DNA from 3 places in the Alkalihalobacillus phoenicis genome. Region 3 is predicted to be linked to each of the others. Evidence: riboswitches for the same ligand, from Rfam matches in the RefSeq annotation. Region 3 holds a riboswitch; each other region holds the start of a gene.
The links. Region 3 has a riboswitch for cobalamin ahead of AA0017_RS21625 (hypothetical protein). Riboswitches for the same ligand answer to the same signal wherever they lie in the genome.
Positions count from the first base shown of each region.

Region 1 (11,965 bases), 1.0 Mb from region 3:
CGTTGTAAAGTTCTTTTTATGTTTATTTTGCTCAATCATTTCTTGAACGGTCTTTTTATTCGTTACTGTCTTGCTCATTTGTTCGGCTCCCTTCCCGCCATTTGTTCCCTTTTGAAAAGAGGGGAAAGAAACTCATTTCCCCTCCTCTATTTCTCTTTTTATTTTATAAGCCTTCTAGATAATCGATGAACTCTTGAGCTTCCTCATCTGGAATTGGGGCAAAGCCTGTTTCTCCAGCGAAGTCATTAATATGGTTCATGACATACTTTGCAAAATCTAATACTTCTGGTTTGCTTTTCGCATTATCCACATTTAAATACGTGAATACCGGACGTGTAAATGGTGCATAATCTGCCTCTTCGCCGATTGTATCAAGTGATGGAGCAACCGCACCTTCACCAAAATCAATACTTACAGCTTGTAATTTATCTTGGTTGTTCACATAATATCCAAATCCGAAAAAGGCAATTCCGTTCGGGTCTTCAGCAATCAAGTTCACTAGAGTTGAATAATCTTGTTGCAAGTTAACACCATCGACTAAATCTTGTTTTTCTAGCACTTCGTCAAAGAAAAACTCATAAGTACCATGATTTTCGTTCGGACCATAACGATTTACTTCAGTATCTGGGAAATCTGGATTAATATCAGACCATTTTTCAATTCCGCCATCTGCTAAGAACATTTGTACAACGTCCTCTTGCGTAAGCTCTGTTGCCCAATCATTTTCAGGGTTAATGACAAATGTTAAACCATCTAATGCTACCTTTAGTTCTTTTACTTCCATTCCTAACTCATCAGCAAGTTGTTGTTCTTCTTCTTTTATTTCACGTGAAGCATCATTAAAGTCTGTTCCGTTTTCTGCTAAGAATCTTTGAAACCCTGCTCCTGTTCCAGCACGGCTGACTTCAACCGATACTCCCTCTTGTTCATTAATCATATATTCTTCCGCTAAAATCGCCATTAAGGGATAAACAGTACCAGAACCATCAATGACAACACTACCTTCAAGCTCAGCATTTTCATTGCCTTCTACTTCTGCACTTTCATTTTGATTCTCTGAATCTGTGTCGTTCTCATCTGCATTTGTTCCTGTGTCATTAGAACCTCCACCACAAGCTACTAAAATAACGGACATTAAAGCGACTACTAGTAAGACAAAGTACTTTTTTGATTTCACGAATTGTTCTCCCCTTTTCTTTATCAATCAGTTTGTTTTGGAGACTAGCTCCTCTTTACAACTTCAGTATACGGTCACTTTATTAAGACAGTTTGCATCATTTGTAAAGCTTTCATAAATGGACGTAAACATTTTATTGAGAATGTAAATTTAATATTAAGGTCGTAAAGAGCTCTTTTAAAACAAAAAAAAGAGCCAAAACGCTCTGCCCCTTACCTACTTACTATTTAGATAAATAGAATCTTAATGTGAAAATCAAAATGGAACCAATAATTGATAACCGTACTATAAGGAAGAAATCAACACCCTTATTCTTCCATCGTTAGAAACCCCCGTCACTCTCCATTAATACTTTCTCAATGTACAAAATAAAAAGAACCACTCTTTTCCTCATTTGAAAAGTGGTTCTTATGTTTTCTTTGATAAAGTTTATCTTTTTTTGTTTTTGTTTTTCTTGTAAATAAGGATAATTCTACATAAGGACTTCTCCCAGTTTCAGGATTTCGACGACCTTCCCTCACTAACTTTTCTCTTTGCTTTTTCGCTTGTGATTTCGCCACTTTTTTCACCTCATCATTAAAGATTTGAACACTATTATCTATGATTTTTCATTTAAATTCAAGTCTAATATTTGGATCATCTATTCACTATAATAAATCTAATATATATTCGAGGAGTGACGAGAATGATTCGAAAAGCGATTGTAACCGATATCCCCCACATTCAAAACTGGATTTATGAGCGTGCAAAAGATATTCAGAAGAAAGAGCTTTCCCAATGGGAGTTTTATTTAACCCAAGAGAACACGCAAATTGTATTGGATGACTTTGAACAGAATACTTTATATGTATTAGTAGACAAGAACGAGACACCCATCGGTTCATTTACGTTAACACTAGGAGATGATTGGGATTTTAACCTTTGGCCAGACCACAAAGATAAACCCTCTTTTTATTTACATCGTGTAGTCGTTCCACTCAAGTTAAAAGGAGAAAAGATTGGCTCAAAGCTCATTTCATCTGCTCAAAAAATAGCATCCACCGCTGGATACTCACTCCGACTAGACTGTGCCAGATTTAACCCATTTTTAAAACCTTTTTATCTTCAACACGGCTTTGTATTAAAATCAACATTAGAGGAATTTTTGTTATTTGAATGGAAAGAGGGAACCGAAATTAAATGAATAGGACCATGATCGATTCACACCAAGACATGTGGGCTGTGAATCGTTTTTATATTTGAACCGCCTTTCTCCTTTTTCTCACAACATTCCCGGCCAAACGATAAAAAAGCTATAAATCGACTTTAAAGTAAATTTGTAGCCTCATTATAAGATTTAAGCACTTTCACCTTTCAAACTCTAGTTTCGTTTCATCGGAAAATTCGATGTCTATTTCAAAATCTTTCACATCACGATTATTTATACTAAAATAATTTAAAATCGAATTTTTTAAATCTCTTTTACTTGCGTCTGCACTCATTGGAACTTCTTGAAACAAAGCTTCAATTGCAGCTTGGGCCTGGGCACCATAAATCGTTTCCTTGTTAGGAACTCGATATTTAGCGACGACATATTGAGGCTTCACTTCATACTCTAGGTCATACTTTTGACCGTCCTTCAGTTCAATTTCTAATTCAAAATCAACGATCGATACATTCGCAAGCACTGGCAAACTAAACAGAAGTAAAAAAGAAAAGACAGCAAAGCTTATAACGAAATGTTTTTTCAATTAGGTTCCCTCCTTTTTGTTTTCTAGAATAATATTTCCTTTGAATCAATTTTTATTCTGCTCTGCTTAGCTGCCCCTAAAAAAAACTGCTTATTGACAATTTTCAATTACTTCGATAAAGTGAATACAAATTTGAAATGTGGGGATTAGGTACGTTAATGAAATTTCTTTAACGTTTAAAAGGGAATCCGGTGAAATCCCGGAGCGGTCCCGCCACTGTATTAGAAGAGCTGTAACTTCTGATCACTGATTCTGTCTAGAATTGGGAAGATCGTTATAGCAATGACGCTAAAGCCAGGAGACCTGCCTATTCTAACAGCACTGACTAACCCACGGGAGATGGGGAGGTGTTAAAAATATCATTGGTATAACAGGATATTTTTACCCACTCATGATGGTAAAAATATCCTTTTTTATATTTATAAATACATTGGAGGTATTTTTGATGGGAGAGATTAGAACTAGCAATCTTGGTTATCCAAGAATCGGAGAGAAACGCGAATGGAAAAAATTATTAGAAGCTTATTGGGCAGGTAATGTTACAGAAGAGGACTTTTTCAAAACAATGAAAGAGTATCGCCTTCTTGGATTAAAGAAACAAAAGGAAGCTGGCATTGATCTTATTCCTGTAGGAGATTTTAGTTTTTATGATCATGTGTTGGATCATTCGACCATGTTCGGTTTGATTCCCAATCGTTTCGATCATGTCGGTGAGACCAATCGCTTAAAAACTTATTTTGCAATAGCACGTGGAACGAAGGAAGCTCCTGCAAGTGAGATGACAAAGTGGTTTAATACGAACTATCACTACATCGTACCTGAATTAGAGAATAAAAAACCTAAGCTCGTTCACAATAAGCCACTCGAAGCATATCTAGAAGCAAAAAAAGAACTCGGGATTGAAGGAAAACCCGTCCTAATTGGACCTTTTACTTTCCTTAAATTATCAAAAGGCTATCAAAGCAGCGATTTCGAACAACATCTGAACGATTTTATTCCTATTTATATCGAAATTTTGCAGCAATTAGAACAAGCTGGTGCCAAGTGGGTACAAATCGATGAGCCAAGCCTTGTCAAAACTTTAACAAGCGAAGAAATCCGTCTATTCACATATACTTACCATAAATTAAAAGAGGCCGTTCCTCAGTTAAAAGTCATTTTGCAAACTTATTTTGACGCAGTTAGCTCTTATGAGGAGATTATTTCATTACCAGTTGAAGCGATCGGTCTTGATTTTGTCCACGGTTATGACGAAAACATCGCTTCATTAAAAGAATTCGGTTTTCCAACTGACAAATATTTAGCTCTTGGAATCATTGATGGGCGAAATATTTGGAAAGAAAACTTACAGAATATTGATACAAAACTTACAGAAGTAACAGCAGTCGTCCCACTTGAGCAACTAATCTTGCAGCCATCTTCTAGTTTGTTACATGTACCTGTTACGTTAAAACATGAAACGAAACTGGATTCACTCGTCTTAAGTGCTCTTGCCTTTAGTGATGAAAAGTTAGTCGAGTTATCAACCGTCAAACATTTGGCTGCGGCAAATGCAGAAGAAAAAGCGGTTGTACTTGAAAAAAACAATCAATTATTTAATCAAATCAGTTCATCTGAATGGCGCCGAAACGGTGTTAGTGAAAGCTCTAAACGTAAAACGAAAAGAGCAACAACTGTTAAAGAACGTCAAAGAATACAAAATGAAAAATTCCAGTTACCACTTTTACCAACAACAACGATTGGTAGTTTCCCACAAACGAAAGAAGTACGAAAGTCTCGGAATTTGTGGAGAAAAGGTGAGTTAACAAATGAAGCCTACACAACTTTTGTACAGGAGCAGATTAAAAAGTGGATTGGGATTCAAGAAGACCTTGAATTAGATGTCCTCGTACATGGTGAATTTGAACGAAACGATATGGTTGAATTTTTTGGAGAAAAACTAGGTGGGTTTGTCTTCACACAAAACGGCTGGGTGCAATCATACGGATCCAGATGTGTAAAACCTCCAGTTATTTTTGGCGATGTGCAATTCCTTGAAAAAATGACGGTCGCTGAAACCGTTTATGCCCAATCACTAACAGAGAAACAGGTAAAAGGGATGTTAACTGGACCTGTCACGATTCTAAATTGGTCATTTGTCCGTAACGATTTAACTCGACAAGAAGTTGCTTATCAAATTGCAGAAGCCTTAATTGAAGAGGTAGAAGCACTAGAAGCGGCTGGTATTGAAATGATTCAAGTTGATGAGCCCGCCATTCGTGAAGGTCTTCCATTAAAAGAAAAAGATTGGGCGGCTTATTTAAATTGGGCCGTTGAAGCATTCCGAATTAGCACAGCAACTGTAAAAGATTCGACCCAAATTCATACGCATATGTGCTATAGTGATTTCCGCACAATCATTAATTCAATTTCAGACTTAGATGCCGATGTTATTTCGATTGAGACATCTAGAAGTGCCGGAGAGATCATCTCTACTTTTGAAACAAATGTGTACGATAAAGGCATCGGACTTGGCGTCTATGACATTCATAGTCCACGAGTACCTAGCGTTAACGAAATGACAAAGGTCATTGAGCGTGCACTGGAAGTTCTACCACAGGAGCTATTCTGGGTCAATCCTGATTGCGGATTGAAAACACGTGGAGAAGAAGAAACGGTAGCAGCACTCAAGAACATGGTTGAAGCAGCGAAGGAAGTTCGAGTAAAATCGGAGACTGCACAATTAAGTTAAATCGATAATGTTTTAAAAGGACTCTAACCATACTCATTGGTTTAGAGTTCTTTTTTTCTATAGTGCATCGACTATTTAAACAAAAAAACCTTGAACGAGCACTTGGCTCATTCAAGGTTTTTTCATTATGCTGGATATACGCTTACTTGTTTGCGGTCACGACCAACACGCTCATATTTCACAACGCCGTCGATTTTTGCAAATAATGTATCGTCTCCACCCTTACCTACGTTCGTTCCAGGATAAACGCGAGTACCACGTTGACGAACTAAGATTGATCCGCCTGTTACAGCTTGACCATCTGCACGTTTAGCACCTAAGCGCTTAGAGCGTGAGTCACGTCCGTTTTTAGTACTACCTACTCCCTTTTTCGAAGCGAAAAACTGAAGGTCCATTCTTAACATAGTATCCACCTCCTCATTATTTACTGGCTATAATGGTCATATGTTCATGATACTCTTGTGCAATTGATTGAAGTGATGCGACCATTCCTTCAAGAAGAAGCTGAACTTTCTCAAACGTGTCCGCATCCAGACTAGCTGGCACAGAACAAAAAAGATAGCCACCATCTTCTTTCATCTCAACATCTAATTCGACATTCAAAATCGAATAAATCGCATTCACTGCACCTAATGACACAGCAGAGGCCCCCGCACAAACGAGGTCATATCCATATGGACCGGATTCAGCATGACCACTCATTAAAAATGAGTCAATCTTCTGGTTATCATTGCGTGTTACTTTTACCGTAATCATGTCAATTATGCGTTAATTTTTTCAATAACGACTTTCGTGTAAGGTTGACGATGACCTTGCTTACGACGGTAGTTTTTCTTAGCTTTCATTTTGTAAACGATGATTTTCTTTTGACGACCGTGTTTTTCAACTTTCGCCGTTACAGTAGCACCTTCTACTAAAGGAGCACCTACTTTTACATCATCGCCACCGACCATTAGGACCTTGTCAAAGCTAACTGTTTCACCAGCTTCAGCCTCTAATTTTTCGATGTAGATCTCTTGACCTTCAACTACTTTAAGTTGTTTACCACCAGTTTCAATAATTGCGTACATTTCTGCACCTCCTCATATACTCAGACTCGCCATCATTAGGTAGAAATTATAACATTTCGTTTAAAAACCTAGTCCGTGCGGTTGTAGTCGTTTGGGTGCGACCAAATAACTAACATTTGCAATCATACCATAAGAGCAAATCCGCTGTCAATCCTTGCCCGGTGCGTTTTTTATGTCTTTTTCTATTATCATTTTATCATCAAGTTTATGGAAAAAATAGCCTCTCGAACTTCGCTTTTGTGAGGAGCTTTGACGTTTTTTTAAAATTAATGCTAGCGATATAGTTTTGGGCGGCGTTACTCGGCCTTTTTTATACAATATCCCCGGCTAACCCCACACTACACAGTAAAAAAGGCAAAGGAACCATACCATTCCTATGCCTTCACCTCTATATTTACTCTCGCCTTAACGATTAAACGCTCTTAACATCCAGGCGTGTTTCTCTAAATTAGCCTTTAATGCAATAAACATGTCGGCTGTTGGCTCATCGCTTCCTTCTTCCGCTAACTCAATAATTTCATTCATTTCTACGACCATTCGTTCAAAGTCGTCTGCAACGGCTGCGACCATTTCTTCAGCCGTTTCAGCTCCACTTGCTTCTTTGACCGTAGAAAGTTGTAAATACTCAGACATAGTCGCAATTGGTGTTCCTTTAATCGCTAAAATACGTTCCGCTATTTCATCAATTTGTACTGCTGCTTCTCCGTATAATTCCTCAAACTTTGCATGTAAAGTAAAAAACTGTTCGCCTTTAACATACCAGTGATAATTGTGTAATTTTGTAAATAATACCGACCAGTTCGCTAATTGCCCATTAACTTTTGTAATTAATTGTTGATTCATTCTCATCCATCTCCTTGTTTGTTTTCTTATTATGTTTATATCATATCATTAATTATAATTATTATCAATAAGAAACCATTATAATTAAATAATAAATATAAAAAAAGAGTAAGATGACGGTCATCTCACTCTTTTTTTTTATCCCTATTACTTTCGTTCTAACTTACTTAAACCAAAGTGGATAGCGTTGAATCACACCCGATTCACCGCTCCCGAAAATCATTCTCCGCGTCCTAGAGGTCACGGAGAAACTCTGAGCGTAAGAATATGGCTATATCATTTAGCTTTACTCCACTCGCTGCATGCCCTACGCGTTCCGCGGGTGAACCGGGAGCCTCCTCACGACAAGTCGCTGCGGGGTCTCCCGTGTTTCACTAATCCCGCAGGAGTCTCCGGGCATTCCGCTCGTTCCGTTTTGGTAATCCAACTCATAGAATAACATTGAATGAAGTTTCTTCTCATTTAGTCTTAGAATACTACTTTTTCAGTGGCCCCCGCGTCCTGTGGGGTAGCACCGAACTAACTTTTTTATCAAAAAGTGGATTTCGGCCTGCCACTAGATCCCACGGGAGTCTTCTCATGTTTTCGTCCGCTAGGGCACAGCGTAATCTCTATTTACATACTTGTAGGTAATAGCGTAAAGTGACTTAATTCAAAACGGAGAAATAAAGAACCGAAAAACAACTAAAATATGTTCTTTGGACACGTTCTCTACTTCTATAGCTGGTTTTGTCCCTACCTCAGTATCTTTTATTTCGATTTTTTTAATTGTTCTAAGCGATGAGCAGCCTCTTCTAATGTGCCACTATAGCGGATCGAAAAAGCTTCTTCGTTCATCGCTTTATTAGGGTAAATGAGGATCCGATAAGCCAGTGCCTCTTCTAGGCGTTTTAAATGTTGACCTTTCTCACCAAGGAGCACTGTCTGAACTTTACTTGGGATCTCGATGACAATGGCTTCTTGATCGCCACCTTTATATTCCCATAATAACCGTTCAATTTTGAAAGCTTGAGCTTCATCAGACAGCACAGAACCTTTTCCATGACAAGTTGGACATGTTTTGGATAAACTGGCTTGCAAGTTGTTTCGCACCTTTTTTCGAGTCATTTCAACTAAACCAAGACCAGACATGCCAACAACATTTGTTTTGGTACGGTCAGATTTTAAGGCCTTTTTAAAAGCTTTTAAAACCGCTTCTTTATGTTCTTCTTTTTTCATATCAATAAAATCAATCACAATAATACCTGAAATATCTCTCAATCTTAGCTGATTGGCAATTTCTTTTGTTGCCTCGATATTTGTTTTTAAAATCGTATCTTCCAAATTAGTCTTTCCCGTAAACTTTCCTGTGTTGACATCAACAACCGTTAAGGCCTCGGTTTGGTCGATCATCAAATACGCTCCATTTTTTAACCACACTTGACGTTTTAAAGCTTTCTCTAATTCCTTTTCAACTCCAAATGCCTCAAAAATATTTTCTTTCCCATGATACAACCTTAAGGCATTGCCTAAATGAGGATAAGACTCAAATAAAAGCTTTAATCTTTTGTAATCAGGTAAATGATCGATCACGATTTCTCCAATGGAATGGTGGGCAAAATCTCTCACAATGCGTTCAAATAAACCCGAATCTTGATGCAAGAGGCTAGGAGCCTTTTTCTCCACTAAATCTTGGCGTAATTCTGCCCAGAAAGCCCGTAAAAAATGAAGCTCTTGTTTGAGCTCTTCCGCTGAAAGTCCTTCACAAATGGTCCGGATAATCACTCCTTCATTATCTTGAAGAAGGTTTTCACCTATTCCCCTTAAGCGTTCTCTTTCATCCTCAGAGGAAAACCTTCTAGAAACACCTACATATCCGCCTTCTGGTAAATACACAACATATCTGCCTGGTAAAGAAATGAGGCTTGTTAAGCGAGGCCCTTTTGTACCAAAACCTTCTTTTGTCACTTGGACAAGGAGCTCTTCCCCTTGAGTAACAAATTCAGAAATGCTGCGTTTTTTCTTTTTCTCATCCTCTTCTTCTAATAGATGAAAAGAAAGCAAGTCATCTCGATAAATAAAGCCGTTTTTTTCACGCCCAATATCAACAAATGCGGCTTGCATGCCCGGCAGCACATTAACGACTCGAGCTAAATAAATATTGCCAACAATTCGTTTTTCAACTGGTCGTTCAATCATAAACTCAACAACTTCACCATGTTCAACAATGGCCGCTCGTCTTTCTTTTGTATTCATATTAAAATAAATATTTCTCACGGTAGAAGCCCCTTTATTTCTTCATTTCATCCTTTGGTTCGTCTCTTTTTCGTACGAATTGTTGCCACTCATTCACAACCACTATATTTTTATCATTCGGAAATCATCGTGTTCCGTACTATCAAGCCACTCCTTTAATTGGATTCGTGAACGATTTCCTAAAAACGCCATTAATAACATTGACTCTGGTACATAAATAGGTGCTTCCTTTGATTGAGAAGACACCACTAACTGATGTGTTACACCTCGTTCAAAGAGATCCATTACATCTTTAATTATCATTGTATCATCAACTCGTATCGTTTTGATAGGTCGCTTCGGCACAAAAGCATTTCTCCCCATTAAAAAGCGAACAAATCGATAATGGCGTTGTTTCCACTCCAAATAATTGTTTAAGATTAAAAAGGAGAACACGACCCAAATATTAAGATGAAATGAAAAGAAAAAAGAAACGATCATAATGCAGGCGATTAAAATGAAGAAGGAAAGTTTTCTTGCTGTAGCCATCCCCTTTTTATATGGGGAGCGATAACAACATAACAGCTGCAAAAGTCGCCCACCATCAAGTGGTAAAATCGGTAACAAGTTAAATAATAGGATGACCAAATTATGATTTAAAAACAGTTGATGAGCTTGCTCCGACCAAAAAGAGCTTCCAGCGAATGAAAAAGACAAACCGATCATCCAGACGTGCTGAATAGGACCGGCTAAAATAATCATTAGTTCTTCACGAAATGGTTTATTGCCATTGTCCTCAATTTCGGCCACTCCTCCAAATGGTAAAAGCTCAATTTTATTTATTTTCCATTTAAAATAAGAAGCCGCAACAGCATGGCCTAATTCATGAATAAATACAATCATAAAAACCATTAATACTTCACGAAAATAACCGGTTATAATACCAATCCCTAACACAAACCAGAACAAAGGATGAATTTTAATTTTCCTCGCTAATAGAAACCATTCATTCAAATGAGATGACATCGCTTGGATCAATGTAAGAATCCCCTTTTTGTATGGCGAAGTAAAACTGACCTTTTTCCTCTCCTTCCGTTTTGGAGACTGTACCAATCGTATGTCCAGCTTGGATATGATCATAAATATTCACATCAATGGCATTAAGCATGCCATAAATCGTTTTCGTTTGATCATAATGTTGAACGACGACTCTTTTGCCAATTGTTTCGTCTTCTCCAATTGATTCAACAAACCCACCCTTGACCGCTTTTACTTCTTCCAAGGCTCCCGTCTCCACTAAAATCCCATGTCCATTTTCTGAAAATCGTTCCGTAATTGTTCCTCCCGAAGCAGGAATTGCATAATCCATCTCGTTGATTGGCTGCTGCTCTGGATCTGGTTGCTCATCTTTTACTGGTAAAAGAGCAAGTGGTCGTCCAAATTGTTCCTCATACCAATTGGCAATCATTGCAAATTGAAATTCTTGTTCGTACGCATGAGCGACAATTTTTTTGGTTCCTTCCAACTGTGTCACATTTCCTTTAAAAGAGATGGCAATGAGTAAAAATAAACAGGCAGCTATCATGATTCTTAATAAAAAGAAACTCTTATCATAAATGACACCATCGCTTTTCGGTTCTGTGGAGTTATGTTGAAAAGAGTAAGGCTTTTTTGATGGGCTCGATATGTCTGTTGCCCGATTTAAATCAAGCTGCTCCCTTGGCCTTTTGGCTAATCCTCGATTCCGACGCTTTAAATCCGCGTCTCTTTTTAATTGATTTAATTTATTTGACATGTGCATCCCCCTTAGCGCACCTTTTTCACATCTGCTTTGTATAATCTATGACTTGTCCGGTGTACTTATGCCATAATAGAAAGACAGATTTTAATAAGCTCAGGGAGAAAAGGAGGTTACATATAAATGAAAAGGATAGGTGTTCTATTAGCAGGAGGAGAATCAAGACGTTACGGTTCGCCTAAAGCCTTTGCGATGTTAAACTCTAAACCATTTTATCAACATAGCCTTACTTGTTTAGAATCATTCACAGACAAACAACTCATCATTAGTCATCCAAACCTCGTTTTAAACTTCAAACAAAACGGGCATAAAAACATATATACAGATAAAGAACCGTATCAAGGGTTAGGACCATTAGCTGGAATTTTCTCAGCAATGGAATATGAAGACTCAGATTGGTAT
Region 1 covers NZ_CP154853.1:717,668-729,632, reverse strand. The annotation lists gene pstC (phosphate ABC transporter permease subunit PstC) at 1-78, opposite strand, end outside; gene AA0017_RS03235 (PstS family phosphate ABC transporter substrate-binding protein) at 164-1,177, opposite strand; gene AA0017_RS03230 (hypothetical protein) at 1,534-1,737, opposite strand; gene AA0017_RS03225 (GNAT family N-acetyltransferase) at 1,863-2,360, shown strand; gene AA0017_RS03220 (YusW family protein) at 2,524-2,907, opposite strand; cobalamin riboswitch at 3,039-3,233, shown strand; gene metE (5-methyltetrahydropteroyltriglutamate--homocysteine S-methyltransferase) at 3,353-5,638, shown strand; gene rpmA (50S ribosomal protein L27) at 5,764-6,042, opposite strand; gene AA0017_RS03205 (ribosomal-processing cysteine protease Prp) at 6,059-6,394, opposite strand; gene rplU (50S ribosomal protein L21) at 6,400-6,708, opposite strand; ribosomal protein L21 leader region at 6,721-6,801, opposite strand; gene AA0017_RS03195 (Dps family protein) at 7,114-7,551, opposite strand; gene AA0017_RS03190 (Rne/Rng family ribonuclease) at 8,302-9,807, opposite strand; gene AA0017_RS03185 (M50 family metallopeptidase) at 9,889-10,803, opposite strand; gene AA0017_RS03180 (peptidoglycan DD-metalloendopeptidase family protein) at 10,772-11,560, opposite strand; gene AA0017_RS03175 (molybdenum cofactor guanylyltransferase) at 11,687-11,965, shown strand, end outside.
Region 1: linked by a shared signal. The riboswitch ahead of metE (5-methyltetrahydropteroyltriglutamate--homocysteine S-methyltransferase) and the one ahead of AA0017_RS21625 (hypothetical protein) in region 3 are both predicted to bind cobalamin.

Region 2 (11,965 bases), 1.8 Mb from region 3:
CTCATGAGCTCCGTACGCCCATTTCTATGTTACAAGGGTACAGTGAAGCGATTATTGATGATATAGCTGAAAGTCATGAAGAGAAAAAGGAATTGGCTCGGATTATTTATGATGAGTCATTAAGAATGGGGCGGCTTGTTAATGAACTGCTTGATATCGCTCGAATGGAAGCGGGCTATGTTGATTTACAAAAGGATGAAATGGATATTCACACTTATATTCAAAAGGTTGTCCGCAAGTTTAATGGCTTAGCAAAAGATGAAGAGATTTCTCTAAAACTAGAAACAACACCGGATTTACCGATGGGCTATTTTGATCCTGATCGGATTGAACAAGTCTTAACGAACTTAATTCATAATGCCATTCGTCATACGCCAAAAGGTGGGCTAGTGACCGTAAAAGTAAATCGTGACGAAAATTACTTTTTATTTGATGTCGATGATAACGGAACGGGAATTGCCGAACAAGATTTGCCATATGTTTTCGAACGTTTTTATAAGGCTGATAAAGCAAGAACTCGAGCTAAAGGTGGAACAGGTCTTGGACTTGCTATTGCTAAAAACATTATTGATTCACATAAAGGGGAAATTACGGTTCGTAGCAAATTAAACGAAGGAACTTGCTTCTCTTTTAAGTTACCGATCGTCAGTCGTTAAAGGGAAGAAAACCGAGAGTTATTTTTATCGTATATTCATTAACTCAACTTTCGCATCGAGAAAATCCGTTCAACGAGTTGGCAGAGCGAAAGGGAAGCTCTTAAACAAATGCCCTTGACATGTTCGAAAAGCGAGAACGCACTATCACACAAAACGGATAAACTGTGCATCAAGAAAAAAATATACAATGTACAATGTGCTTCGGCGGTCGCTCCCAAACAGACACTCCGCGTCCTTGCCGAGAACCTCATGAGCCTCCTCAGCGTTTCACGCTTGCGGGGTCTCATTGGACGGTTTATTCCTGCGGGAGTCTCCGTGTCTGTTTGTCCGCTAGATCATGGAATCGAATCTAGGTTCGGTTTTCTCATTGAATAAAAAACAGTCATGACTTCAAAGTACATTAGCTTGAGAATGGTTTTTCTCCTTCAATGACTAATTCCGTTACAGTTGTAAACAAATCAGTGTTGATGCTCTGTACGTTAGCTAGATGATCGAGCTTGTTTCGATTAGAATCCTGTCTTTTCATGACTGCAGACTTAGGAAAAAAATAGGTGGCAACGACCTATTTAGTTCCATAACCAACAAAGTGAAGAAGGTCCTTCTGCGTTAGAAATAGCTGATTTGGAAAGAGCCATATCACCAAGCATCTCCACGACACTTAGCGGACAAAACCATACGGAGACTCCCGCAGGAATAAACCGTGGAGCGAGACCCCACAGGTCGTACCGAGGAGGCTCGCCAGGTTCCTGCAGGACGCGGAGTATGGTTTTGGTAGCGACAGCCGAAGCGCTGCTTAATCCTAGTGAACAGATTCCTTCAACAGCCTACGAAGAGATGTGTTCAGACTGTCAACGATTGAATCGTTCATGTAAAGTCAATTTGAGTATTGTACTGCCCTAAAGTCAATCTCTATCGACGGTTAAGGGTCCATTATACGCTGCGAAAGTTGAGTTATTAATTTTATATATTTAACAATTAGGTCATATTTTATATGTTAAATAGGGAAGTTGGTGTTATTCCAACACGGTCCCGCCACTGTGATTGTTTTTTCGAAATGGAAAAGCATAAGTCAGATTACTTGCCTAATTATCATTGTAAAAACCTTCGAGGACAAAGGGAAAACAATAGTCGAAAATATTTTGTTTAAAGAGGGTGAGTTTTTGACTCTCCATTTTTATTATTAAACAAAATGAATTGGTGGCTAAAACAGTCAGGCATTCCTCTCGATAGGGGAGTGCCTTTTTGACTAAATAAAGAGCGATATAGAAGGGGAATTAAAAATGAAAAATAGAAGCTGGTTTTTTGTTGCACTGATTTTATCTATTTTATTACTAGGTTGTTATGCAAACGAACCTGAAGCGATTTCTTCAGTTGAAGAGGTGGAAGAAAAGGAATTAACAAAGGAGGACAAAAACGGCTATCAAGTGGAGGTCGTTGATGCGTTTGGTGAGACGATCACACTTGAGGAACCAGAAACCATCATTTCCTTATTTCCGAGTGTGACTGAAACTTTATTTGCCCTTGATGTTGGAGAAAAGGTAATTGGGCGTCTGGATTGGGACAATTATCCACAGGAAGTATTAGAGGTTGAAAGTGTTGGTGAGATGGAATTTAATGTTGAAAAGGTCATTTCGTTAAATCCTGATTTAGTTATTGCACATGAATCAACTGTAACGGGTTATGGAGAAGGTTTGAAACAAGTGAAAGAAGCAGGGATTCATGTCATCGCGGTAGAGGATGCATCATCATTAGAAGATACATATGAAGTCATTGAATGGCTGGCCATGATAACAAATCAAGTAGATAAAGGTTTGGAGCTTACTGAAACGATGCAGCAGGCTTTAATGGAAATAAATAAAAAAGTAAGTGAAATAAGTGATGAAAAAACAGTATGGGTCGAAATTTCTCCTGCACCAGAAATTTATTCAGCTGGTGCCGATACATTTATTGATGAGCTGCTTCAATTAATGAATGCTGTGAATGTAGCCAATCAATTTAAAGGTTGGATTGCATTTACTGAGGAAGAGGCGGTCCATTTTCAACCGGATATTATTATTACAACGTATGGTGACTATGTTGAGCAATCAGCAGAAGCAATCTTAAATCGTCCAGGGTGGCAAGATGTTCCAGCTGTTAAAAACAATCAAATTTATGATGTTGATTCGGATACTGTGACAAGATCAGGTCCCAGGTTAGTTGAAGGGGCTGAAGAACTTGCTGCTGCCATTTATCCAGAGATTTTTAATCAATAATCGAGTTATACAATACACGGTTGTCGTTGCTTTTTGTTTCTTTGCTTTAATTTTATCTGTCAGTAAAGGGAGTGTTGAAATTCCGTTTAAGATGGTTATTCAAATTATTTTAGCGGAAGGTTTAAATTTCCCAATTAATGAACCGTTCGAAGCGAATATTGTGAACATTGTCATGCAAATTCGTTTGCCACGAGTGCTGCTCGCAATGATTGTAGGGGCAAGTTTGGCATTAGCTGGAGCAGCCTTTCAAGGTTTTTTGAAAAACCCACTGGCGGACCCCTATACTCTCGGTGTTTCATCGGGAGGGGCGGTAGGAGCTGTTTTTGTCCTTTTTTTTGGGATAACAATTCCAGGATTAGGTTTTTTTACATTACCTGTCGTTAGCATATTTTCTGCTTTTATGACGTTAATCCTCGTTATTAGCTTTTCTAGAATGGTACAACGTTCCATGTCAAGTGAAACGATTATTTTAGCAGGAATCGTATTTAGTTCTTTTTTAGGGGCGTTTATTTCTTTAATGATCGCTTTAACAGGGGAAGAACTGAGACAAATTATCGGTTGGTTAATGGGGAGTGTAGCGATGCGGGGCTGGAATTATGTGGGGATGGCATTCGCCTTATTAGTCATCGGTTTTCTTTTATTATTTTTTAACCGACAAGAGTTAAATGCATTAGCTTTTGGAGAAGAAACAGCTAGACAGTTAGGTGTTAATGTACGCATCCGTAAATATGTGATTTTAATTGGGGCGACTATTATAACCGGTGGTGCCGTGGCTGTTGCTGGGACCATTGGTTTTGTGGGATTAGTCGTTCCCCATATTACAAGATTATTATGGGGAGCCAATCACCGTCACCTATTACCTTTATCAATGTTTGTGGGAGCCGGATTTCTCGCCTTAACGGATTTAGTTGCCCGGACGATTATCGCTCCAACGGAATTACCGATTGGTGTCATTACAGCGATGATTGGGGCCCCTATCTTTGCAATTATCTTAATTCGTCAAAGAAAAGAACAAGTATGACAGGAGGGATTCGATGTTGAAAGTTGAGCAAGTCTCTGTCCAATATCATAAAAAAAAAGTCGTCAACAATATTTCATTTGCCATTCCAAAAGGAGAGTTTTTTGGGATTGTTGGTCCTAATGGAAGCGGGAAATCGACGTTGATGAATGCGATCAATGGTAGTCTAAAGCTCACACAAGGTTCAATCACTCTTCATGGGAAAAACATAAGTTCCTATCATTCAAAGGAACTAGCAAGACTTGTTGCCGTTTTACCACAAATGTCGGAACTCTCTTTTCATTATGATGTAAGAGAAATTGTTTCTTTAGGAAGATACCCATACCAAAAAGGTTGGCTTCAACAATTAACAAAAGAAGATGAACTGGTTATCGAGCAAGCCCTTATAGATACAAATACAAAGGCATTTCAACATAAGTTACTCCATACATTAAGTGGTGGGGAGTGTCAGAGAGTCCTACTAGCACGTGCACTAGCTCAACAACCTGAAGTGTTATTATTGGACGAACCAACGAATCATCTGGATTTATCGCATCAGATGAGTTTATTGGGTGCTTTAAAAAATTGGACAGAAGAAACAGGTTTAACGGTCATAGCGGTCTTGCATGATTTAAATTTGGCTAGCCTTTATTGTGATCGTCTTCTTTTAATGGATAATGGATGTGAGGTAGATTTAGCTGAGACGAATCGAGTAATGAATGAGACTCAATTAAAAAAAGTGTATAACGCCTCGATTCAGCGCCATGAACATCCAAATATAGCAAAGCCACTTATTACATTGGAACCGTTTGAACAAAAAGGTGGAATCAACGGATTAATAAACGCACTCTATATGTCAAATAAAGAGAGTCGTTTGGCGATTGAGAGTGAGCATATGTGGAAGTTTTATTCTAACTTTTCGAATAGTGGCTGGAGCCAGTCATTTGGTCTTGATTATACAAAAACAGAAGAAGAGAAAAAGGGAGTTCTCGTTACAGAAGGAACGATTGTCAAGACAATACAGTCTAAAACTAAAATTGAAAAAACAGAGATTTTAGTAGTGGGAAGTATCGAACAAATTGGTCAACAAAAGCGAAACATCCATCTTTTTGTTTTTGTCGAAGGGGCTTTATCTGAACAGGCTTTTTTACAAGCACTAATGCTTTTAACAGAAGCCAAAATGTCGTCTTATTTAGCTGTTGGAAATCAAAAAAGTTTAGTAGAGGGCAATCAAGATAGTCTGTTGGTTGCAGCTAGTCAAATAGGTGAAACCATTAATGATTTTTATCAAAAGAGTGAAGTACAGCTTAAGTTGTCAGAGGCAATTATCCAAACTTTGAATGGACTCTTTGCTCAGGAAGGATTTTTAGAATATTAATCCAGCTACGCCTGTTAGAAGCTCAAGAAAAATCGCCCATCTGAATGAAGACAAAAAGCATTTTCATCAGCTGTTCTTGCCCACAGGACGTGGGTACAAGGCGTTGCGGCAGGATGACGCGAACTTAGCGTTGTTCCTTAGTATTCTCGCTTCTGAACGAACAGGCTTCGCTTTATATTACAGGAGGTTTATGATGAAACTTTATACGAGAACCGGAGATGAAGGTAAAACGGGTGTGATTGGAGGGCGTGTTGATAAAGATGATATTCGAATTGAGGCGTATGGAACGATCGATGAACTAAATGCATTCGTAGCACTAGTTGTAGCGAAAATGGATCTTTCTCTATTAGCTGATATCCGAGCTGATTTTCTTATGATTCAGCATGAGCTTTTTGATTGTGGTGGTGATTTAGCGATTGTAAAAAAAGAGAAAGAACCTCCGTATAAAACGAAACAAGAAATGATTGATCAACTAGAAGTGAAAATGGATCGATATATGGAAGAAGCCCCACCGTTACAAAAATTTATTTTGCCTGGTGGTTCAGAATTAGCAGCCCTTATTCATGTTTGTCGAACCATTACAAGAAGAGCAGAGAGGCAGATCGCTTCCTTACAAAAACAAGAAGACATTCATCCGTTAGTGTTTAAGTATATGAATCGTTTGTCGGACTTTTTCTTCGTAGTGGCACGAGCTGTTAACGCTCGTTTAGCTATCCAGGATGTCGAATATGAAAGAAGTGCGATCGTGTTTCGTGAAAGCAAGAAGGAAAATTAATAAAAACACTTCAGCTCCACGCGGTCACTGAAAAAGTGAATGTATTTTTAATGAAAGAAAATCGTTCAAAAACATGATGTTTTGTTGATAATATGGCAAAGATAATGACCAAAATGGAGTAAACCCAATCATCCAAACTTATTCTAATACTAACAAGATTTTTTCAGTGGTTCCGGCTCAACTAGTCGGAATCGCTTTTTTTATGAAAAAGTGAGAATTCTGTTTTTTCTCTCGTTCTAGGAGTTAACTAGGCTTTCTACGGGCTTCTTCATGATGAGTTTTTTTCTTCTTCCTTTTTTTGCATTAGTCTTACGTTGTTTTCATATAATGCTCTGTGGTTATAAATGGAGGGGAGTCATTTGAAGAAAACAATTTTTTTATCATCATTTCTATTACTAGTTGGTTGTACTAATTGGATGCAAGAACAGGAAGAGAAAAGCCCATATGTGGCCGCTCTTCATCCGATTAGCGAACCAATTAATCAAATCGAGAAAATGGATGTTATCTGGGAGCTTGTTTTATTTGATACTTATAATGATGAGCATCATAAGATCAATCTAAATGACTATGGTTATATGAACAATCGGAATCAGAATCTGAATCAAGAACAGCTGGAAGCTTTAGCAAGCACATTTGCACAATCGATTGATACACCATTACAAAATGCTAGTCTAGCAGAAGATGGCACCATTATTCCTGGCCAAAGTAGAGTGATTTTATCTGAAAAAGAATTAGTGGAGCTACTAATGGATTTGGAGCGAGGTCAAGAGGAATTACAAATGCCTATATATGTGACAGAACCAAATGTTAAAGAAGAAGATGTGATTGGTATTGATGAATTAGTGATCGGTGAGTATAAAACGTATTTTGATGCGAGTGTCAGTGGACGAACGACAAATATTGAGTTATCAGCAAGTGCGATCGATCGTGTCATATTAGGTCCAGGTGATTCATTTTCTTTTAATGTAGTTGTTGGTGAACGAACAGTAGGGAGAGGTTATCAAGAAGCGATGGAAATTGTTAATAAAGAGTTTGTTATGGGGATAGGTGGTGGAATATGCCAAACATCCTCGACTTTATTTAATGCAATTGATGAGGCCGGTCTGGAAATCGTCGAGCACTACACCCATTCAAGGGAAATTGGTTATGTGCCAACAGGACGAGATGCGACCGTTTCGTGGGGCGGGCCAGATTTTAAATTTAAAAATCCCTATTCCTATCCAGTTATTTTAAAAACGGCGGTCGATAATGGTTCGATTACGATTCAAGTTTTAACAAAGGAAGAAAATCATTTATAAATAAAAATTTTACTATGAGTAAGCTAATCTATGAGAGTTCCCTTCTTATGGCTTAGCTTTTTTAATTCGTTAAAAAAGTAGAATGGTCATAATAAGTTGTATAATTCCTTTTCATGAAAATCATACTAACTGAGAGAATTCTAAAGTCTAAATTGGGGGGGACTTATGTTATTAAGGTGGATGAAAGAAAAGATTAAGTACAACGAAAAGACAGAATCCATTGAAGATGTGGTCAATAGCTTAAAATCCTCCGATGATTTTGTGCAATTCCACCATCAAATAAATCATCATGAGTATAGGATTTCTTATTTTAGCACTTTAGTTGATCCGGATCGAATTATAAGGGATTTTCTTCCTTATTTGAATAAAGCTGAATCAAATGATTTAGCTAAAGTGATTAACACTATTCCAATTAATAAAAAAGAAATGGTTACAAAAGGTTATCATGTTAAAGAATCATTAATGAGGGGGCAATTATTACTTGAAAGTTTAACAAGTCCAAAACAGTATGCTCTATTGGAAGTAAGTGTAGCCTCTGATCGAGAAGTTTCACAGCCTGAGGTTGAATTTAGTGTAACAGGACCACAAGAGTCATTTATTGAATCGTTAGATACGAACTTAAATTTAATTCGTAAACGACTTCCAATTGGTGAATTAAAAACAAAAAAATTAGTCTTAGGGAAATTAACAAAAACAAGAATAGCTATATTATATGTGGAAGGCATTGTTGATGAAGAGAATTTACGAACGATGCAACAACGACTAGAAGCGATTGATTATGACCAAATCATTGACTCTGGGAGCATTGCCCAGATGATTTCAGATGACTCTTTATCGGTTTTTCCACAATTTATCAACACAGAAAGACCAGAACGAGTATCGGCTGTTTTAGCAGAAGGGAAAGTGGCTTTTATAGTGGATGGTTCTCCTGAAGTTGTATTTGGCCCAACTACTTTAGTTGAGTTCTTTTCATCTTTAGAAGATTATTATTTAGGTTGGCAAGTTGCCTCTTTTACTAGGTTATTACGCTTTTTTGCTGTAACCTTTTCTGCATTGGCTTCACCCATTTATGTAGCGGTTTTAACTTATCATTACGAACTTATTCCAAAAGATTTGTTAGGACCGATAATCGGGTCTAGAATTACGATCCCCTTTCCGCCGATTATTGAAGCGGTGTTTTTAGAATTAACGATTGAATTATTAAGAGAGGCTGGGGCAAGATTACCAACAAAGGTAGGACAAACGATTGGAATCGTTGGCGGTATTGTCATTGGACAAGCTTCCGTTGAGGCTGGGTTAACGAGCAATATCCTGTTAATTATTGTGGCATTAGCTGCATTAGCTTCGTTTACAACCCCTATTTATCAAATTGGTAATACGATTCGAATTATCCGCTTTCCATTCTTACTTATGTCTGCTTGGTTTGGTTTAATTGGAATTGGTGCTGCATTGCTTTTTACGATTGTTCATTTATTGCATTTGCAATCACTTGGGCGCCCCTATTTATCACCGATATATCCACCTAGATTTACTGATTGGAAAGATGCTTTTATTCGATTGCCTTTTAGCTGGATGTCATCAAGGCCCGTTTATTTAAGACCTCAAAAGAAAAAACGCTTTGATTTTTTTGAAGCAAATAAAAAGCATGATATTGATGAGTAGTTAATCGATAAAAAAGGAGCGAAACAATGAGTGGAGAGAAAGTAATAAAAGAAAAATATTTGATTTCACCCTTTCTGTCCTTTTTTATTATCCATTCTATGCAAGTAGGAGTTGGGGTCTTAAGTTTTCAAAGTGAAATCGTTAAAGAAACAGGGTATGATGCTTGGATTTCGGTCATTCTTGCCGGGTTATTAGTGAGTTTTAGTATCGCTTGTATGTATATTATCTTAAAAAGAGCAGACGGAGATATTATTAAAGTTCATCAAGAGTTATTCGGAAAATGGATTGGTGGGCTCCTAAGTTTGCTCATTGCTACATTTCTTTTGTTTTTGGCGTTAATTATATTAAGAACATATATTGAAATTGTCCAGGTTTGGGTATTTGAAGATTTACCGACTTGGTTTTTTGCTTTACTGTCGATTCCATTTTTTTATTATGTGGTCTCAGGGGGCTTTCGAACAGTAGTTGGTTTGGCCTTTTTAAGTTTCCTTATCACTTTACCGATTTATCCGTTATTTTTGATGACATTAGAATTTGCTCAATATAATAATATCGTTCCGGTTTGGAAACACAGTATAGTAGAGGTGATTGAAGGGGCCAAGGTCGCAACGTTTAGTTATAGTGGGTTTGAATTATTACTTGTCTATTTCCCTTTTTTAAAACATAAAGAGCTGAGCCAAAAATGGTCACAGTTAGGGGCAGCATTTACAACGTTATTGTATACGTATATTACGCTCATTTGTTTATTTTTTTATAGTGAAGAACAAATTAATAAAACGATCTGGGCTTTGTTAACCTTGTTTAAAGTGATCGAATTTCCCTTTTTGGAGAGGTTTGAATATGTCGGTATAACGGTATGGATGTTTGTGGTGGCTCCGAATATCGCCCTAGCGATTTGGGCAGGGAGCCGTTTAGTAAAACGTGTCTTTAGTTTAAATCAACGCCATGTTCTCATTGTCATTGTCATTTTATTATGTACAAGTGCGGCCTTAATTCCATCACGAGCAGCTATTGAGGCTATAGCGGGCGTTTTTAATCAAATTGGTTTTTATTTTGCCTTTGTTTATATTCCTTTTCTAGTCCTTTTACAGACGATTGTTTATAAGTTTAAGAAGGGAGATACAAATGAAACGGCAGGTATGTAGTATCATAGTTATTTGTTTGTTTATTTTAACGAGTTGTAATGTTGATTCTGAAGTTATTGATGAGCTTTCTATCATCAGGGCGATTGGTTATGACACCGGTTCGGAAGAGAATTTAGTGAAAGTAACGGTTAACTATCCGACATTTACTGAGCAAGTATCAGAACAGTCCTTAAAACAAGAAGCGTTGCAAGGGGAAGGTGAGACACCTCGAGCCATTATAAACGATTTGAGTAATCGTTCACAAAAACCATTAGTAACAGGACAATTACGTGTAGTCCTATTTGGGGAAGAGCTAGCTAATAAAGGATTAGAGCCTTATGTTTTACCTTTGTATAAAGATCCAACTGTTGGTAATCGTATCTTAATGGCAGTTGTTGAAGAAAGTGAAGCATCTGATATTCTAAATGCAGAGGTAGGAACGGGAGAGCAAACGGGTGTCTACATTCCAGACCTGCTTGAGCAAAACCAAGAGAACGGGCAAGTTCCAAGAGCAAATCTGCATGAGTTTTTATTTAGTATGTATAGTGATGCAAGAGATCCTGCCTTGCCGATCATAAAAAGAATAGGCGGTTTGGAAGTAGAAATAACAGGTCTAGCTTTGTTTGATCGTGACCAACTGAAGACCAAATTAACACTAGATCAAAGTTTTTATTTGAAATTAATGCGAAAGCGATCGAAGCATAACTTTCATCAGTTTCATATTGAAGGAATCGCTCAAGAAACACCGGTTGTTATAGAAGTGATCAAAAGTAAGCTTGATTCAACGTTAGATAAAAACAGGGGGTACCCACATGTTACCTATACGATAAAGGTAGAATCGGTGATTTATGATACGGGTGGTGATGTGAATTTACGTGATGGAAAGGATAGAAAAACCATAGAAGAATCGATTGCTAACACGATCGAATCGAACGCTAAAGAGCTTCTGCAATTGTGTCAAGACCTCAATATCGATCCGATTGGTGTCGGAGAATTGTACAGAAGTCATACGAGAAAATGGGATCCCGACGTATGGATCAATTCCATTTATCGTACAGTTGAATTTGATGTCAAGGCAGAGGTGGAAATAGCTCAAACAGGTGCTGTTGAATAATCAAGCATAAAATGGGTCATGCTGTCATAGGGTAGTGTTAGTCTAAAGCTTTAACAAAAAAAGGAGCTAAACGGCATGGATATTTAAAGGAGGCTTTTATGCTTGATTTAATGAAAAGAGTGGTTATCGCTTTGTCGATCGCTTTATTTATAGGAATTTTATTTTTAGGGACTAATCAAACAGCAAAGGCTGATAGTCATTTTATAGAAAAATGGCAAGAAAGTTTTGTATGGCCAACAATTGGAGAAATAACCGATACATATGGTTCAAGAGGTGGAGGGCATTTCGGGCTCGATATTGCAGCTCCAGAAGGAACACCAGTCATTTCGATTGAAGAAGGAATTGTCACAAAATCGTATTATTCTGATTCCTATGGAAATGTTGTTTTTATTAAACATGAAGAAAGTGATATCGAGACCGTCTATGCTCATTTAGATCATCGGGGTGTAGAAGAAGGGCAAATCGTACAAGCAAAACAAATGATTGGGACAGTAGGGAACACAGGTCGTTCTCATGGAAATCATCTTCATTTTGAAATGCATCATGGAGAATGGGATATTGAAAAATCAGCTTCTATCGACCCGCTTATCTTTTTGTCTAACGAACCGTCTTCTTTATATGCGGCTTTGGATTATATGGATGACCAAGCTATCCAAACGATGAGTCGTTATATTGACGAAGATTTATTGGACGAAGAGAGGGAGGTAGT
Region 2 covers NZ_CP154853.1:1,483,599-1,495,563, forward strand. The annotation lists gene AA0017_RS07080 (ATP-binding protein) at 1-656, shown strand, start outside; cobalamin riboswitch at 1,617-1,757, shown strand; gene AA0017_RS07085 (ABC transporter substrate-binding protein) at 1,937-2,908, shown strand; gene AA0017_RS07090 (FecCD family ABC transporter permease) at 2,871-3,929, shown strand; gene AA0017_RS07095 (heme ABC transporter ATP-binding protein) at 3,943-5,283, shown strand; gene AA0017_RS07100 (cob(I)yrinic acid a,c-diamide adenosyltransferase) at 5,477-6,058, shown strand; gene AA0017_RS07105 (VanW family protein) at 6,418-7,356, shown strand; gene AA0017_RS07110 (spore germination protein) at 7,522-9,018, shown strand; gene AA0017_RS07115 (GerAB/ArcD/ProY family transporter) at 9,045-10,163, shown strand; gene AA0017_RS07120 (Ger(x)C family spore germination protein) at 10,144-11,256, shown strand; gene AA0017_RS07125 (peptidoglycan DD-metalloendopeptidase family protein) at 11,355-11,965, shown strand, end outside.
Region 2: linked by a shared signal. The riboswitch ahead of AA0017_RS07085 (ABC transporter substrate-binding protein) and the one ahead of AA0017_RS21625 (hypothetical protein) in region 3 are both predicted to bind cobalamin.

Region 3 (6,647 bases):
CCGCAATGAATCCCAAAGCACATGAATCAAAGCCAGAAAGGGAATCAAAGGCCGTCAATGAGTCCCGAAGCCATCGAATCGAAGCTGCAAAGGGAATCAAAGACCGTCAATGAATCCCAAAGCCATCGAATCGAAGCCCCTCAATTAACCCGAAATCCAGTCACATAAAAGCTCCAAAAATCAAAGCAATCGCGTAAATCGAATCGCATTGACCTAGCTAGAACGATATACTATAATTAGACTGTTATGGACTGGAAATTTTAATGAGGTGAAGAGACGTGTTAGAACGTTTGCAATCAGTAGAAGACCGCTATAATCGGTTAAATGAGTTGTTAAGTGATCCTGATGTCATTAGTGATTCAAAAAAATTAAGAGAATATTCTAAAGAGCAATCAAATATAGAAGAAACCGTTCAAGTTTATCGCGAGTATAAAGAAGTGGCAGAGCAATTAAAAGACGCGAAACAAATGCTTGAAGAGAAGCTTGATAATGAAATGTACGAAATGGTAAAGGAAGAAATTAATGAATTAAACCCACGCCAAAAAGAATTAGAAGAGAGCTTAAGAATTCTTTTATTACCAAAGGACCCGAATGATGATAAAAACGTAATCGTCGAAATTCGTGGAGCGGCTGGTGGAGATGAAGCTCAACTTTTTGCTGGTGACCTTTACAAAATGTACTCTCGCTTTGCAGAAGCACAAGGCTGGCGTACGGAAGTAATTGAGGCTACTTCAACAGAGCTCGGCGGTTATAAAGAGATTATCTTTATGGTCAACGGGGCTGGAGCTTATTCTAAATTAAAGTATGAAAATGGAGCTCATCGTGTTCAACGTGTTCCACAAACGGAATCGGGCGGACGAATTCACACTTCTACAGCAACGGTCGCAGTTTTACCTGAAGCAGAGGAAGTGGAAGTAGAAATCCACGATAAAGATATTCGTGTCGATACATTTGCATCAAGTGGACCAGGTGGGCAAAGTGTTAACACGACAATGTCTGCTGTTCGTTTAACGCATTTACCGACTGCAACAGTTGTTTCTTGTCAGGATGAGAAATCACAAATCAAAAACAAGGAAAAAGCGATGAAAGTTCTTCGTGCCCGTGTTTATGATAAAATCCAACGAGAAGTTCAAGCTGAATACGATGAAACAAGAAAATCAGCTGTCGGTACAGGAGATCGTTCAGAGCGTATCCGCACGTACAATTTCCCACAAAGTCGTGTAACCGACCACCGCATCGGCTTAACATTGCAAAAGCTTGACCAAATTTTACAAGGGAAGATTGATGAAATCATCGATGCTTTAATTGTAGAAGAGCAGGCCGAGCAAATGAGACGAGCGGAAGACTAAGATGAAACAAATGACTGTGAATGGAGCCCTCAATTGGGCTTCTTCTTTTTTAGAGGCACAAAAGGCTGAGTGGGAAAAGCCGGCGATTGAATGGTTATTACGTCACCATCTTCAAATATCGCGTTCACAAATGTTTATGATGATGCATGATGAGGTCGAGCCTGAGGTGTTCGCGATATTTTGTGCCGATGTTAAAAAATATAGCGAGGGCATGCCGGTTCAGCACCTGATCGGTTATGAAGAATTTTATGGCCGTCCGTTTAAAGTGAATCGTAATGTACTCATCCCAAGGCCAGAAACGGAAGAGCTAGTCGTCGCTGTTTTGCAAAAAAAACAAGAACTATTTAGGGAGAGCCGTGCTGTCTCCGTGCTTGATGTTGGAACTGGTAGTGGGGCAATTGCGATTTCGTTGGCATTGGAAGACGCCCAATTGAATGTCGCGGCCGTTGATTTGTCAGAAGCCGCGTTACAAGTAGCAAAAGAAAACGCTGTTCATTTAGGGGCACAAGTGAATTTTGAGATAAGTGATTTGCTGCAAACCCCGATAAAGAGCGAGTGCAAATTTGATATCATCGTCTCTAATCCTCCATACATACCGATTGGTGAAAAGGCGACCCTTGCTGCTAATGTGAGAGAACACGAGCCACACCTCGCCTTATTTGGGGGCGAAGACGGCTACGATTTATATCGACGCCTTGTGCGAGAGCTACCATTAGTTATGAATGATCGAGGCCTCATTGCATTCGAAGTCGGTGCCGGTCAAACAAGGGAAGTAGCAAGCATGCTGCGGGAAGCTTTCCGACACGCGACAGTGGAAAGGTTGAACGACATTAACGGAAAAGACCGAATCGTCCTTTGTTATGGCGATTTAAATTAAATGAATGTGGAAAGCAGTGCCGACTAGGAGTTGGTGCTGTTTTTTTGTGGTGTATAGCTGGTTGAAAGGACAAAAAGGAGAGGTGGAGCGTAACGAATGTCCAATAAAAGAGGGTTATAGGACAAAAAGGAGAGGTGGAGTGTAACGAATGTCCAATAAAAGAGGGTTATAGGACAAAAAGGAGAGGTGGAACGTAGCGAATGTCCAATAAAAGAGGGTTATAGGACAAAATAAAAAAGAAACCGCCTTAATTGTCCCATTAGCATTTATGGCGGTTCAAAGTTTTATCCAAATTTGCTTACCCTGTTTAATGACTGTCACCATTTACTTGTCTACATAGTAGGAGCTTTTCCGACCACCGATAAGTTTGTATTTTTTCGTTAGCAGTCTTTGAAGAGTGCGTCGCTTTTGGCTATCTAATTTACACCATTCGCTAATGGCACTTGTGGTTAATTTTCTTTTTGGAAATAATAAGCGAAATTCCTTGATGCTCCGATTAGCAGCTTCGTAAAATTTTTCGCTATAATGGCAGTTTCTACATAATAAATAATGGCCACTGAAATAAGTCTCCAAACTATTGCACTTGCTACAAAAAATGCCTTTGTTCAATTGGGAATATTCATAGACGGGGATTCGAGAATGAGGGCTTTGCTTGAGATGAGAAGTTAATAAAAATTCAGCTAACTTTTTGTGAGAAGCTTTCATTTTTCTGTATGGTTGCTGTAATAATTTCTTTTTAAATCGGGTCATTAAAGGTGGAAAGATAAAATGAGGGTTATGTGGATCAGCTTGAAATAAATGAAATTCAGGATTGATGAAAATCACATAGGAAGTAATCGGTGGCGGTTGTAAATGATATTCCTGAAAAAGCTGTCTGAGTAGGGATTCACTCCGATTTAGTTGCTCTAGGGGGTTTTTTATTTCGAGCTTGGATTGGGTATAAAACCGGTTTTCTTCATAAATAAAGGCACCTTCGTAGTTTTTTACCTCAAATAAAAGGACGGAGCTTGGTGTAATGATAAGGGAATCCAACTGGAATATGGTTTTGTTTTTCTCGAGGAGGAGGTCATGGAGTTGAATCCAATCTTCGGGTAAATCGGCAGTCCATTCGTCAAATTGGCGTTCACCTTTCAATCCTTTTTCTAAATGGAGAATATGCTGAGCGTCTTCTTCTGTTAAAAGCTGACCTCGTGCTTTTAAACTATGCCAAATTGATAATTCAATTGGTTTTTGTCGAGTTTTTTCAATCATTTCTGCCTCCTTTTAATAAAGTATCTATTATATTTTACAGAATTTTGCGTCTTTTGAGCAAGCTTTTTCGCTCTTTTTGATAAACACTCAGGAAATTTTATCAAAATATTTACCAAAATATGATACACTACGTTTAAATGAATATATGTTGTAGAGTTTAGGTGCTCATTTAGAGTGAAAAGGGAATTCGGTGCGATACCGAAGCTGTTTCCGCAACTGTAAATGCTGATGAAATAAGAGATGACCACTGTCCACGAAAGAGTGATGGGAAGGTTCTTAGAGTAAAAGGAAGCATAAGCCAGGATACCTGCCTAATCTTGAACGTATTTGCTCTTCGGAAATTAAGAGGATTGTACGGTTATGTTTCTATCAGTCTATTTATTATATGGATATTAGGGATACCGTCCGATTTTTTCGGGCGTTTTTTTATGGTTTTATATTGTTAAACAAACCGGCCTTCCCATATGAGCTCATATAGATGATGAATCCGCGTCAAACGACTCTCCTATAGGCAACATGTCCTTTTTAATCCCTTTTAAAAAAGCCGACTTCCATTAAAAGAGCAAACCACAGAACATTCATAAGGAATCGTCCAAGGAACGAGGTGATGATGTGAAAAAAGATATGAGGTATTTATGTTATCCGTATATGCGTGAATCGGCCTCAACCGTTGATTTTGAAATCAGAACCGATTCGATGACGACCCGAATAGGACAAGCGGCGAGTTTAGTAAAAAAGAATTCAAAGTTGATAACGGTGTATGATCACTTAATGGAACTTTTGCCGATGGCTTATCATCTGAATGGTTCAGTCAGAGGGAAACTGGCGATTGAAGAGCAAGATTTAGCTCGGTTAAGTGACATTTACGACTTTTATTTGGAGGTTGTTCAGGAGCAAATAACGCAATTTTTATTGCCACAAGGCTCCGATGTGGCATGTGCTCTTCATGTGTGCCGAAGCGAAGCGAAAAAATCAGTCCGAGCTCTACATAAAGTTAGTTTAGAGAGAGATGTACCGAAGCTTTTATTTGACTACACTCATTTGCTCGCGAATGTCTTTTTTGTGATGGCGGTTTTTGTTAATCACCTTGAGGAAGTCCAGGAGGTTCCATTTCAAAGCAAGTCCTATCCAATGAGAAAACCGAAAAACGAGGAGGAGAAAAAATGAATACAAAACAATGGACAAAGTGGTTAAGCATTTTTATTACAATTTTATTTTTAACAGCGTGTCAAACAGACACAAATGAGCCAGGAGACGGAGCTCAAGGAATTGGTGACGATGCCGAGAGTTCTTATACGGTGACAGATGATGAGGGGACAGAAATCACCTTTGAGCAAGCTCCTGAGACAGTTGTCTCGTTGCAACCAAGTAATACAGAAATTTTATTCGCTTTAGGAGTAGGAGATAAGGTCGTTGGGGCGACAGATTTTGATAATTATCCTGAAGAAGCCCTTGAAATTCAACGTGTATCTGATTCGATGAATATTGATGCCGAGGCGATTATTGCTTTGAATCCAGATGTCATTATTGCGTATACAATTGGACAAAGAGAAATGATTGAGCCACTTATTGATGCAGGAATTCCTATTTTTGTAATTGAATCAGCTACCTCTTTTGAAGATGTCTATGGTGACATCGAACAAATTGCGGCTATCATGGGTGTAAGTGAAAAGGGTGAGCAACTGAATGCGGAAATCCAAGCCCAAGTTGCTGCGGTTGAGGAAAATCTTCAAAACTTAGAAGATGAGAAGCAAATTTATTTTGAAATCAGCCCTGCTCCAGAAATTTATACAACAGGGGACGCCACTTTTCAACAAGAAATTATGAACAAAGCTAGTGTTATAAATGTTTTTGGTGACCAAGAGGGTTGGATTAAATTAAGTGAAGAAGAAGTTGTCAGCCGTAATCCAGAAGCTATTTTTACAACCGTTCATTATGTTGACGACCCGATTGCTGAAATTAAAGCCCGTGATGGATGGGATGTAATCTCAGCGATTCAAAATGACCAAGTCTTCCTCGTTGATGGTGATATCCTGTCACGACCAGGCCCAAGAATTGGCGAAGCAGTAGAATTATTAGCAAAAGAAGCTTATCCAGAGCTTTTTGAGTAAAAGTAGTTGATTAAATAAACGTTTAATTAAAAACACTACCTGTGTCGAGGGTTGATTAATAATCTGGGCTTATGGGAAAAAAAGAGAGTGAGCTGGAATGTGACAAAGGAAGAGGGTTTTAAAGGACAAAAGAGGGAGCCGAAGAGGCTGAAAGTCCAATAACAAGAGTTTAAAGGACAAAAGAGGGAGCCTGAAGCTGGCAAGTGTCCAATAACAAGAGTTTAAAGGACAAAAGAGGGAGCCGAAGAGGCTGAAAGTCCAATAACAAGAGTTTAAAGGACAAAAAAGGGAGCCGAAGCTGGAAAGTGTCCAATAACGAGAGTTTAAAGGACAAAAAAGGGAGCCGAAGTGTCCAAGTGTCCAATAACCCCAGTTTAAAGGACAAAAAGCACCCCAACCTCTCCACAATTGTCCAAGAGAGCTCACCCCCGCACCCCCCATCACCTAAAAACTTGTCGAAAAGATCCTAGTTTAGGAATCTAGTAATCTGACTAGACTGTTTGGTGAAGGGGCGGTGCGAATCTATTATGAAACCAAATGTTATTATTTATCTATTATTCTCTTTTTTTGTATTAATTGTAAGCTGGGAGTTCCAGCACTCACAGGCGGTAGCTGATTTTCATCAAGAAATTAATGAAGAGGAAGCGATTCGTCTTCGGATCTTAGCGAATAGTGATGGGATTCAAGACCAAATGGTAAAGCGTTCGATTCGTGATAAAGTGAATGAGCAAATTACCGAATGGGTTGTTGGAATAGATGACTTAGACGAGGCTGGACAGCTGATTAAAGATAATTTATCAGAGATTGAAAGCATTGTAGAGGAAGAGTTACAGAAGCTTAGGTTAAATCAAGATTACACAGTCGAGTTTGATGAAGTGCAATTTCCGACGAAAATTTATGGGAATATCGTTTATCCAGCCGGTTGGTATAATGCGGTCTTGATTACATTAGGGGAAGGCAATGGAGAAAATTGGTGGTGCGTGCTATTTCCGCCTTTATGCTTTTTAGATTTTGAAAATGGGGAAGCGGTTGAGCAGGAACTAACGGATGAAGTAGCAA
Region 3 covers NZ_CP154853.1:4,609,407-4,616,053, forward strand. The annotation lists gene prfA (peptide chain release factor 1) at 279-1,349, shown strand; gene prmC (peptide chain release factor N(5)-glutamine methyltransferase) at 1,351-2,226, shown strand; gene AA0017_RS21620 (nuclease-related domain-containing protein) at 2,551-3,477, opposite strand; cobalamin riboswitch at 3,620-3,807, shown strand; gene AA0017_RS21625 (hypothetical protein) at 4,090-4,644, shown strand; gene AA0017_RS21630 (ABC transporter substrate-binding protein) at 4,641-5,588, shown strand; gene spoIIR (stage II sporulation protein R) at 6,116-6,647, shown strand, end outside.